Regions from separate parts of the Anaerospora sp. genome, predicted to be linked through region 2. Evidence: riboswitches for the same ligand, from Rfam matches in the RefSeq annotation. Region 2 holds a riboswitch; each other region holds the start of a gene.
The links. Region 2 has a riboswitch for cobalamin ahead of RTR76_RS20120 (TonB-dependent receptor domain-containing protein). Riboswitches for the same ligand answer to the same signal wherever they lie in the genome.
Positions count from the first base shown of each region.

Region 1: linked by a shared signal. The riboswitch ahead of nikB (nickel ABC transporter permease) and the one ahead of RTR76_RS20120 (TonB-dependent receptor domain-containing protein) in region 2 are both predicted to bind cobalamin.
Region 3: linked by a shared signal. The riboswitch ahead of RTR76_RS09175 (TonB-dependent receptor) and the one ahead of RTR76_RS20120 (TonB-dependent receptor domain-containing protein) in region 2 are both predicted to bind cobalamin.

Region 1 covers NZ_DALZUO010000008.1:133,635-136,918, reverse strand. Annotated here, with positions in the region: gene RTR76_RS09145 (PLP-dependent aminotransferase family protein) at 1-816, shown strand, start outside; cobalamin riboswitch at 982-1,177, shown strand; gene nikB (nickel ABC transporter permease) at 1,362-2,303, shown strand; gene nikC (nickel transporter permease) at 2,304-3,125, shown strand; gene RTR76_RS09130 (ABC transporter substrate-binding protein) at 3,155-3,284, shown strand, end outside.
Region 2 covers NZ_DALZUO010000042.1:10,519-13,802, reverse strand. Annotated here, with positions in the region: gene RTR76_RS20120 (TonB-dependent receptor domain-containing protein) at 1-1,359, opposite strand, end outside; cobalamin riboswitch at 1,487-1,671, opposite strand; gene RTR76_RS20115 (DMT family transporter) at 1,762-2,694, opposite strand; gene RTR76_RS20110 (PLP-dependent aminotransferase family protein) at 2,818-3,284, shown strand, end outside.
Region 3 covers NZ_DALZUO010000008.1:142,117-145,400, reverse strand. Annotated here, with positions in the region: gene RTR76_RS09185 (molybdopterin-dependent oxidoreductase) at 1-389, opposite strand, end outside; gene RTR76_RS09180 (hypothetical protein) at 810-1,070, shown strand; cobalamin riboswitch at 1,203-1,383, shown strand; gene RTR76_RS09175 (TonB-dependent receptor) at 1,505-3,284, shown strand, end outside.

The DNA of each region.
Region 1 (3,284 bases), on a different contig from region 2:
GAGGAACCAGGGCATTTTATTCCCCGGTCAGTCTTTCAAAATCATTCATTTGCAATTACACCTGTTCCGGTATGTACAGACGGACTTGATCTAAAGGCCTTATGGTCTTCTAAAAGTACGGTGGTTTATGTAACCCCGTCGCATCAATTTCCTCTTGGGCATATTATGCCTGTTGCGAACAGGTTAAAGTTAATTGACTGGGCAGAGTCTGTAGGCGGAGTCATTATTGAAGATGACTATGACAGCGAACTTAGGTACCAGGGCAGCCCGATTCCAGCACTGCAAGGCCTTCATCCAGAAGCGAATATCGTTTATATCGGCACATTCTCCAAAGTTCTGTCGCCTGCGCTTAGAGTAAGCTATATGGTGTTGCCGAAACGAATGCTAGACAGATATCGCAACTTGTTTAATGAAAGTGCCAGTAGCGCTTCTTTATTGGAGCAGCGGGTATTAGCCAAATTTATGGTGCGGGGGCACTGGGAACGCCATTTGCGCAAAATGCGAACTGTTTATAAGAAAAAGCATGAAGTGCTTGTGCAGGCTGTTAACCGTCATTTTGGCGATCAAGCTGTCATCATTGGGCAGGGCGCAGGTCTTCATGTGGTTTTGGAGCTGCTAAACAGCGTATTTTCGGAAGAGGAACTTATTAAGCAGGCTCTTGCAAAAAATATCAGGCTGTTCCCATTGTCTAAAACCTACATTTCCCATACGGAGAGCGATACTAGGCAGAGGCTGATCATGCTTGGATTCGGAGGAATAAACACTACGAAAATTGATCATGGAATTCAGCTTTTGCATCAAACTTGGTATAAGTAATAAAAAAATGACATTTTATTAATATAATTCAGAAAAAATGATAAATACCAGCATTTTATTTGACAATAATCACCTTTAATGATAGTATGTACCAAATAATCATTTGTGTTGATGGTTAATAGAAATGAATGAAATTAGCATAAATGATATCTATAATACAATTTCATATTGATAGACGTTATAAGTGTCGGCAGCATTTGCTGTTGAACGATGAGAGGAAAACGGGTGAAAATCCCGTGCTGTCCCGCAGCTGTAAATAGGGAGCCTGCTTCAAAAATGTCACTGAAGGAAACTTTGGGAAGACGGAAGCAAAGGCGATGATCTATGAGCCAGAAAGCCTGCTTATAATAAGATTCATTGTTGACTTACGCGAGATAAGGAGATGGATATGTGGGTACAAGTATGCGCTGGCGTTTGCTTAACCTCTGGCCGCAATGTGCTTTAATATAGGGCAGCATGCCTAAATCCGCATAGAATCCGTTCTTTTTGTTAAGAAGACGATTCTATGCGGATTTTTTATTTTTTTTAAAGGAGGAGAGGATGATTTGAAGGGAAAAGAGCTTGTGCATCGATTGCTGCAGATGGTTATTACTCTTTTTGGTGTCAGTCTGCTTACATTTTCATTGATGTTTCTGTCACCGGGTGATCCGGTAGAGATGTTGCTGGAGGTAGCGGATACCATTGTTTCAGAGGAAACGATTGCAGAGACGAGGGCACAGCTGGGACTGGACAAGCCGTTTCACGTACAGTATCTCCGTTGGCTCTCAGGGGTTCTGCAGGGAGACATGGGCATGTCGTATTCGGCAAAAATGCCGGTAGCAGACCGTCTCTGGCAAAGTCTGCCGGGAACGATGGCGCTCGCAGCCTCAGCTACGGTGACGATGCTTCTGATCTCAGTTCCGGGAGGGATATTGGCGGCAGTTTATCGAAACCGGCCGCTGGATTATCTGATTCGCGGGATCTCATTTTTAGGCGTATCCATGCCGAGCTTTTGGGTAGGGCTTATTTTGTTGTATGTCTTGGGACTGAAGCTGAGATTGTTCCCGATAGCAGGCGGAGAAGTATCATTTGACAGGATGGTACTTCCTACACTGACGCTGGCCATTGCAATGGCTGCTAAATATACTCGGCAGGTGCGTACAGCGGTTTTAGAGGAACTGGGACAGGACTATATCACTGGTGCACGGACACGGGGATTTCCCATGTACAAAATTCTCTGGCGCCATGTGCTGCCGAATGCATGCCTGCCGTTAATTACGCTTCTCGGCCTGCAAATTGGCTGGCTGCTGGGCGGCGTGGCTGTTATTGAGATGGTCTTCTCCTGGCCCGGACTTGGCAAAATGGCCGTACATGCCATTGAGATGCGTGATTATCCTCTCGTACAGGGTTTTGTACTCTGGATTGCTGTTTTGTATATGGGAATTAATCTGCTTGTCGATATGTCCTATACGTATCTTGACCCGCGGCTGAAGAAAGGGGGGCGCTGAGTGAGGAATTTGACAAAGGATAAATTTTTATTTTGTCTTTATACATTTTTGGTACTCTTAATTCTTAGCTTTGCAGTTTTTGCACCCTGGCTGGCTCCTTACGATCCGTTTGATGCGGTAATGCGGCAGTCCTTGCAGGCTCCTTCTGACGACCACCTATTCGGAACGGATAAGCTTGGGCGGGATTGTTTGTCTCGTATTATTTATGGGGCGCGTACTTCGCTGATGATGACGCTGTCGCTGGTTGCCGTTATAACGGTAGTGGGAACTTTTATCGGCGTAGTGGCAGGGTACATGGGTGGCAAGGTTGATACTGTGCTTATGCGTATTGTCGATATGATGCTGGCTTTTCCGGGCATTGTGCTGGCTATTGCTATTGCCGGCATGCTGGGAGGCAATATCGTTAATGCAATTTTAGCATTGGCAGCGGTGAGCTGGACTAAGTACGCCCGTTTGGGGCGCAGTCTCACGCTGAAGCTGCGTCAGCGTGACTTCATTGCTGCGGCGGTAACAAGCGGGTCAAGACCGATCCATATTCTCTGGCGCCATATCTTACCTAATATCCTGCCAACGATTGTTGTCACCGCGGCAATGGATATCGGCACAATGATCATGGAATTAGCCGGGTTGTCCTTTTTGGGTTTTGGCGCACAGCCGCCTATGCCGGAATGGGGATTGATGCTCAATGAGGGAAGGCAGCATATTCAAACAGCTCCCTGGCTGATGCTTTATCCGGGGGCTGCAATTCTGATAGTAGTAACAATTTTTAATTTATGGGGAGACAGCCTGCGCGATATCATGGACCCTCAGCGATCAAATTAATTAAACACAGATGGAAAGGATGCGATCACTTGAAAAAATTAAAAAAGTTATCTTTGGTACTTATGATAATATGTCTGGCTGCGGTCTTTATAGCGGGGTGCGGCGGCGGTAGTAAGAAGGAAGCTGACACCAAGACTCTGAAAATCGGGGTAACCAACT
Region 2 (3,284 bases):
ACTGCCTGTGGAATACATTTGCTTAAAAGTCGGCATTACATAAGACTGGCCAACACTGGCATAGAGACTTTCATTTTCTTTCAATTTATGGACCAATTGCCCCTGAGCACTAAAATTGTTGTAATTTTTATCTTCATCAGCACCGGTAGTCCAGCTTCTCCGCCCACTCAGCGTAATTGTGTCAGCGTCATTCAGCGGATCTTCCCACTGACCGTAAATCGAATAGTTATTGCGGTCACGTGTTGGAGTTGAATTTACGGCTTCAATGAATTGCTCATTTTGATAAGTAGTGCCCAAAAGCCAGGTAGCCGCTTTCACCTTCCCTACTTTTTGCAAATCAAAACCGTAGGTTTGATTTTTCTCTTCATCATTCTTTGCTTGAGGATAACCAGTTACTCCGCCATTTTTATCACGGTAGTCTATTCCTGTAGTATGCAGGCTATTAGAGTTGTAGTAAACATTACCTTTTACATCACCGGCTTTGATATTCAGCTGCACAAAATCCTTCGTATTGTCATATTTTCTGTTGTAACGAGTCTGATCAACAAGAGCTGCAGCATAATTTTTACCAAATGCATATGTAAATCGGCTAATCGATTCGTTATGTCCATATAAAAAGTCCACACTGTCGCTGAACTTATAGCTGAGAGTAACGTTATTTTTTTCGGAACCGTTAAATACGTTATACATTTCTTTAGTCGTGGGAGTAGAGGCTTCTGTTAATGTTGAAGACACCTTGCCGGTATCTCCCCATTTATCATAGGTATAACTAACTCCCAGTTTATCTGCTTGCACCGTGAAACCATAATTCTGCTGTCCGAAATTGCCGCCGCCAACAGTAACAGTATTCACCATTTCCTTTTTCATAATAATATTGATAACGCCGCCCGTGGCCTCACTGCCGTATAGAACACTGCCGCCGCCTTTGACAATTTCAATCCGTTCAATGTTTTCCAGGGGAATATCTTCTAAATTGTAAAGAGTTCGTAAGTTTAAGGGTGTACCGTTAATTAGTATCAGGGTTCCGTTTTGCACACCCCGGATGCTTACTTTGCTGGTCATAGCCCCCAGTGAAGCTCCGCCAGGGCCTTTTGCTTCATATAATAGGCCAGTCACTTTTGACAGTGCCTCCTGCAGGTTTCTGGCCCCGGTATTTTGCAGCTGCGCATTTGTATACACATCAGTTGCCGCTGCAATATCAATATCCTTCTTCTCATACCGCTGGGCAGTAACCACTATGGTATCCATAGTATATTCCGTTACTTCCTCAACACCGGCCCAGGCAGTGGAAGTCATGGCCATAGCAGCCAAAACAAGCGCCGCCAGCCTCGTACATCTCTTGTGTTTACCAACCTTCATTCTCACAATCTCTCCTTTAAAATGAAACAATATTTAAAAGCGAAAAGCCCTTCCTGAATATCAGGAAGGGCAAAGACTGCAAGCTAAATAGTGCTTGTCAAATCCCCTCCCCATCGCTCGTGGGTACAACGGTGATTGTCAAGCAGGCAGTTCTCCTGGCTCTGGTTCATTGTTTCTTCGCGCCTTCCCAAAGCAGAACGCTCCAGTGGCATTGTTGCGAAGTTACTCCCCATTACAGTGGCGGGACCGCGCCGGTTTTACACCGGACTTCCCTATTAAGCCCTTTCGGGCACCTGATTGAAACGATTTTCAATTGTAAACTTTATCTTAAGCTAAATTATCACTTCATTGAGAATAGCATTACTTGTCAGCATTTGTCAAATAAAAAAAAGCGAGTTATTTCTAATTTTCCTTATTAATTGTGAAGTTTTTCTCTTTGTTTCTACCAGTCAGTACCATACCTGCCAGCACCAGCAGGCCTCCCGCCCACTGCTGAACATTTGCCTCTTCACCTAAGAAAAGCACAGCTAAGAGCAGCGAAGTAACAGGCATCAGGCCGGTGAAAGCGGCAGCAACCGAGGCCTTGCAGCGCTTAATGCCTTCGTACCAGAAAATAAAAGCCAGGGCGGTAACAAACAGTCCATACCAGAGTAAGGCTGCCCAGCTGCTTATGTTTAGCTCGCTGAGTCTCATATCAGCTTGCTCATTCAGTGCCGGTATCAGACAAAGCAGCAATGCAATAGCACTCACCAGCGCGCTCTGTGCAATCGGACTAAGAGCTCGCTCTGCTGCTTTAACGCTTGCCAAACGGGAAAGCACATTAAATAGCGACTCGCTCAAGGCAGCACAGAGCACAAGCATATTCCCGGTAAAATGCTGCTGCGTAAATTGCGTACCAGTAGATAATAAACCCTGAAGCACAGCAATGCCGCTAACAGTACTCACAATCCCTGCTATCTGCCCCCTATCGAGCGGCTCTTTCAAAAGCAGCCGGGCCAGCACTGCAGTCACTGCCGGAGTAACCCCCGTCAATATCCCAGCTTCACCGGCACTAGTTAGCAAAAGTGCCTGCAATAAAAACAGGCGAAAGAGAAAAATACCAAATAGAGCCTGAAAAAACAACTCCAGCCAAGTGCGCCAGGACAATAAAGGCAGCGCTGCCCGCAGATTGGCAGCACAAAATGGCAGCAGGCCCGCTAAAGAAAATAACAAACTAATAGCAGAAATCGTAAAAACTCCCAGTATGCCGGACAACAGGCTCCCGGCAATAACCGAAGTACCGGCCAGACTAAATGCCCCTGCCAAGTACAGCATTCCCATATGAGTTGAACTCATGTCTTCCTCCATCTTGCCGCAGCAATACCAAAATAGTGTAGTCGTGCTATAATAGTAACAAACAAACTGGCCTGGTTACAGAGCCAGTTACACCTATATATAACAGAACCAGTTGGAGGAATTATGTGGGGAATTACACTAGCACGGAACAGTGAAATTACATTAGCGCGCCAGCTCTATCAGTCACTGCAGGAACAAATGCTTCAGGGCAGGCTGCAAAGCGGTGACAAACTTCCCTCAACCCGTGAGCTAGCGAAAGAACTGACCGTATCGCGCAATACGGTCTATGAGGCGTATGAAATGCTGGCGGCAGAAGGTTATATTGTCAGTCGTCAGGGCTCACCCGCGCGAGTAGCAGATAATCTTGCCCTTGAAACAATTCAGCTGTCGAGTCCTAAGCGATCAGCCGATACCGTTCCCGACTCAGTTCATTATCTGGCTGATTTTAGGACAGGGTTGCCTGATTTGCGGCAGTTTCCCCGTTACCGCTGGCTGCAGCAGGTTCATCAAGCCTCAGAAAATCTGCCGCCCGGGCAATGGAGCTATACAGGGCCGGAGGGCCTCACTGTGTTGCGGGAACAAATTGCTGC
Region 3 (3,284 bases), on a different contig from region 2:
TGGTAAAGGCCGGACGATATGCCAAAGACAGCAGCCCACCGATGTAAGGTGAGTGTGCCAACACCGGCAAGGTTATATAGATCGATGGCAAAAAACAATAAAAGGCCTGTAAAAGATAATACGACACTTATTACTAGCCACCCAACCGTAATGCCTTGCAAGCGTATGTTACCGGCGAGGCTTTCGCGCGCGTTAGCTATAGCCCGGACATACACGACTACTGTAAGCATAAAGAACAAGCCTATGACAACATGTAAACTATTTAGGTAAGTTCGCAAGAAGGCAAACTCCTCCCGGAACAATTGGCTGTGTAATACCAGACCTGTGAGTGCCAATAATAATGCGATAACAGCATGATAGGTGTGTAACTTACCTGTTAGGCCATTCATAAAAAAAGCCTCCCGCTGAATATTATCGTGCTAATACCTTCGCCTTACGCTGATCTAATCCTGCTAGGAAAGTAAAGCATTAACTCCTGGTTTTGGCAGTTATAAACAGCTGCATATTTTTGCAGTTGTTGACAATGACTGCAAAAGTATACTACTAGCTGATGAAGCGTATTACTGCTCAACTTATCGACTAAAGCTTGTGCTGCAATGAGACAAGCTTTGGTATGTTCTTGTTTTTCTTCGCAGTAATCTCTAGATTATTTGCATAAAAATTAAGACAAATGACCTAGAATAACCGGACTTTTGTCAAAATGAAATTTGGCAGGTATTGTCGAATATTATCCTATAAGAAAGAATTTACAGCAATTATATTTTAACTTTATGAATCGGACACGATGAGTAAATCAAGGAGGAGAGCATATGGGTATCCGTTTAGCATGCGCAACAAGCGCCCGCGCAATTCCAAAAGTGGAGGCGTTACCGATGCAGGAACCAAGTGCTTGTGTTGTACGAAAGGCAACACCGGTCGAGTGCGTTCAATATGGGATTGATGTGGATAAGGCCCGGTTTATGAAGCCTGCCGAGCTAACGAACGGAGATTTAGTCTATTTGCTGGATAACGGTATTCCGAGTGAAACAATTTTTCGAGTCTATGGAATTTCAATAAAAAGCTGCAGCTAATAGAAATAAAAGCCGCAAGGTCTGAGATGAATCGGACCTTGCGGCTTTTTTTATGGGATATTGGAGCTAGAAGGGACAAATTATTACAGCTGTATTGACAAATGAGTAAGCACAATGGATAATTTACATATAATTGAAAAAGTTGGTATAGGTGCCGTAGGGCTTAATAGGGAAGTCCGGTGTAATGCCGGCGCGGTCCCGCCACTGTAATGGGGAGTAGACCCACTTGATGCCACTGGGATTTTTATCTTGGGAAGGCTTGGGCGAATGATGATCCGGAGCCAGGAGAACTGCCTATATGTCAATCACCGTTTGACCCGCGAGCGATGGGGAGGGGATTAGATGATAGGTGTTATTTTATGCCTATCTTACTCTTCTGAAGTTCGTTCAGAAGAGTTTTTTATTTTGAAAGGCAGGTAGTGGAAGTGAGAAAGATGAACCGAACAACTAATCGGAATGCGTGGCTGTGTGCCATGTTGGTAACAGGTGCAGTGATGTTGCAGGCTCCAGGAACAGCCTTTGCTGCTGAAGAACCGGAAGAGTTTGCGCTTGACCAGGTAGTAGTGACGGCGAACCGGGTGCCCACCGTTATAGCTAAAGCAGCAGCAAATGTGACTGTTGTTACACGGGAGCAATTGGAGAGTAACAACTATACAGGGCTAGGTGATGCCCTCCGTGATGTTAACGGAGTAATCGTCAGTGTTGCCGGCGGTTTTCCAGGAGCGCCGGAAGTAGTAAGACTCAATGGAGATGAACGGGTAACCGTTATGATTGACGGAAGAAAAATCGGCCGTCCTGAAGGAATCGGAAGTGGACGTGCTTCTATAGATCTGAATTCCATTATTTCCATGGATAACATTGAACGTATAGAAATTGTTAAAGGCGGCGCATCGGCATTGTATGGCTCGGATGCGGTTGGCGGCGTTATTAATATTATTACCCGTAAAGGAGCTGAAGCCAAGACAACACTTGACATGTCGGCAGGTTCCTGGGGAGAGCGCAACTATAACTTAAGTACGCAGGGAAGCGAGAACGGTCTTAGCTGGTATTTTACAGCAGATAGAAAAACGCAGGATTATGCAAAATATAATGTTCTTAATCCTGCGTTAACATCCGGCAGCAACAAGGGTGATAGCTATAAATGGCCAAATAGCAAGTTTGAAGGTCAAGGGGTTACTCTGCGGTTAGATAAAACGATTGATGAAAATCGGTCGGTAACATTTAATTTTGAGCATTTTGATGATGAGGGTGGACGACCTAGCGGTGTAAAGAACCCATCCAATTTTGCTTCTAGTCATTTATCTAATAATTGGGCGCTGGCTTATAATTTTAATCAAAAGCAGAATGTACCAGGTTTTTTCCGAGTGTACGGTAATTATAATAATCAAGATTTTTCGGGTACCTATAAAAGCCGGTCGCAAGGTTTTGAATATCAGACTGGTTGGCAGTTGAGTAGTGATAATAAGTTAATTACTGGTATTGATATCACGAAAGGTGAAGTCTTAAATAACGTAAAATGGGATGGCACTATAAATTATCAAGATAAGTCTGTTACTAATAGTGCTATATATTTACAGGATATTTATACGGTAACGGAAAAAATAACTGTAACCCCAGGCGTGAGATATGATCATCACAGTAAATTTGGCGGACAAATATCACCTAAATTTAATGTCAATTATAGCGCTGACAAAAATACCGATGTATATGTTTCGTATAATAGAGTATTTAAGGCACCTAATTTAGATGATTTATACTATAATTCTGTTGATGATTACGGCGCTGACGGGAAATGGATACTTAACGGTGACCCTAATCTAAATCCTGAAAAGGGGCATGTAATTAGTGCAGGGGTCAATAAGAAGTTAAATAATAATACCTCTCTCAGCGCTAATTATTTCATTAGTAAATTAACGGATGCTATCGACTGGAGCGAAACCGTATATGATGCAGCTACGAACACATATAGTTCTTGGGTTCGCAATATTGACAAACAAAAGAAACGAGGATTCGAATTAGATATTCACAATAAACTTTCTGATAAGTACTATACAGACATTGGCTATTCCTATGTGCATGTTGAAAACAACGAAGCAAATGCAGGATATACAATCGATCCTGAAAACGGGCAACCTAATGGATACCGTGTCAAAGTAGGCTTTACTGACGCTCAATGGAACGTGAATATTAACGGACAAAGCGCATCTGGACGGA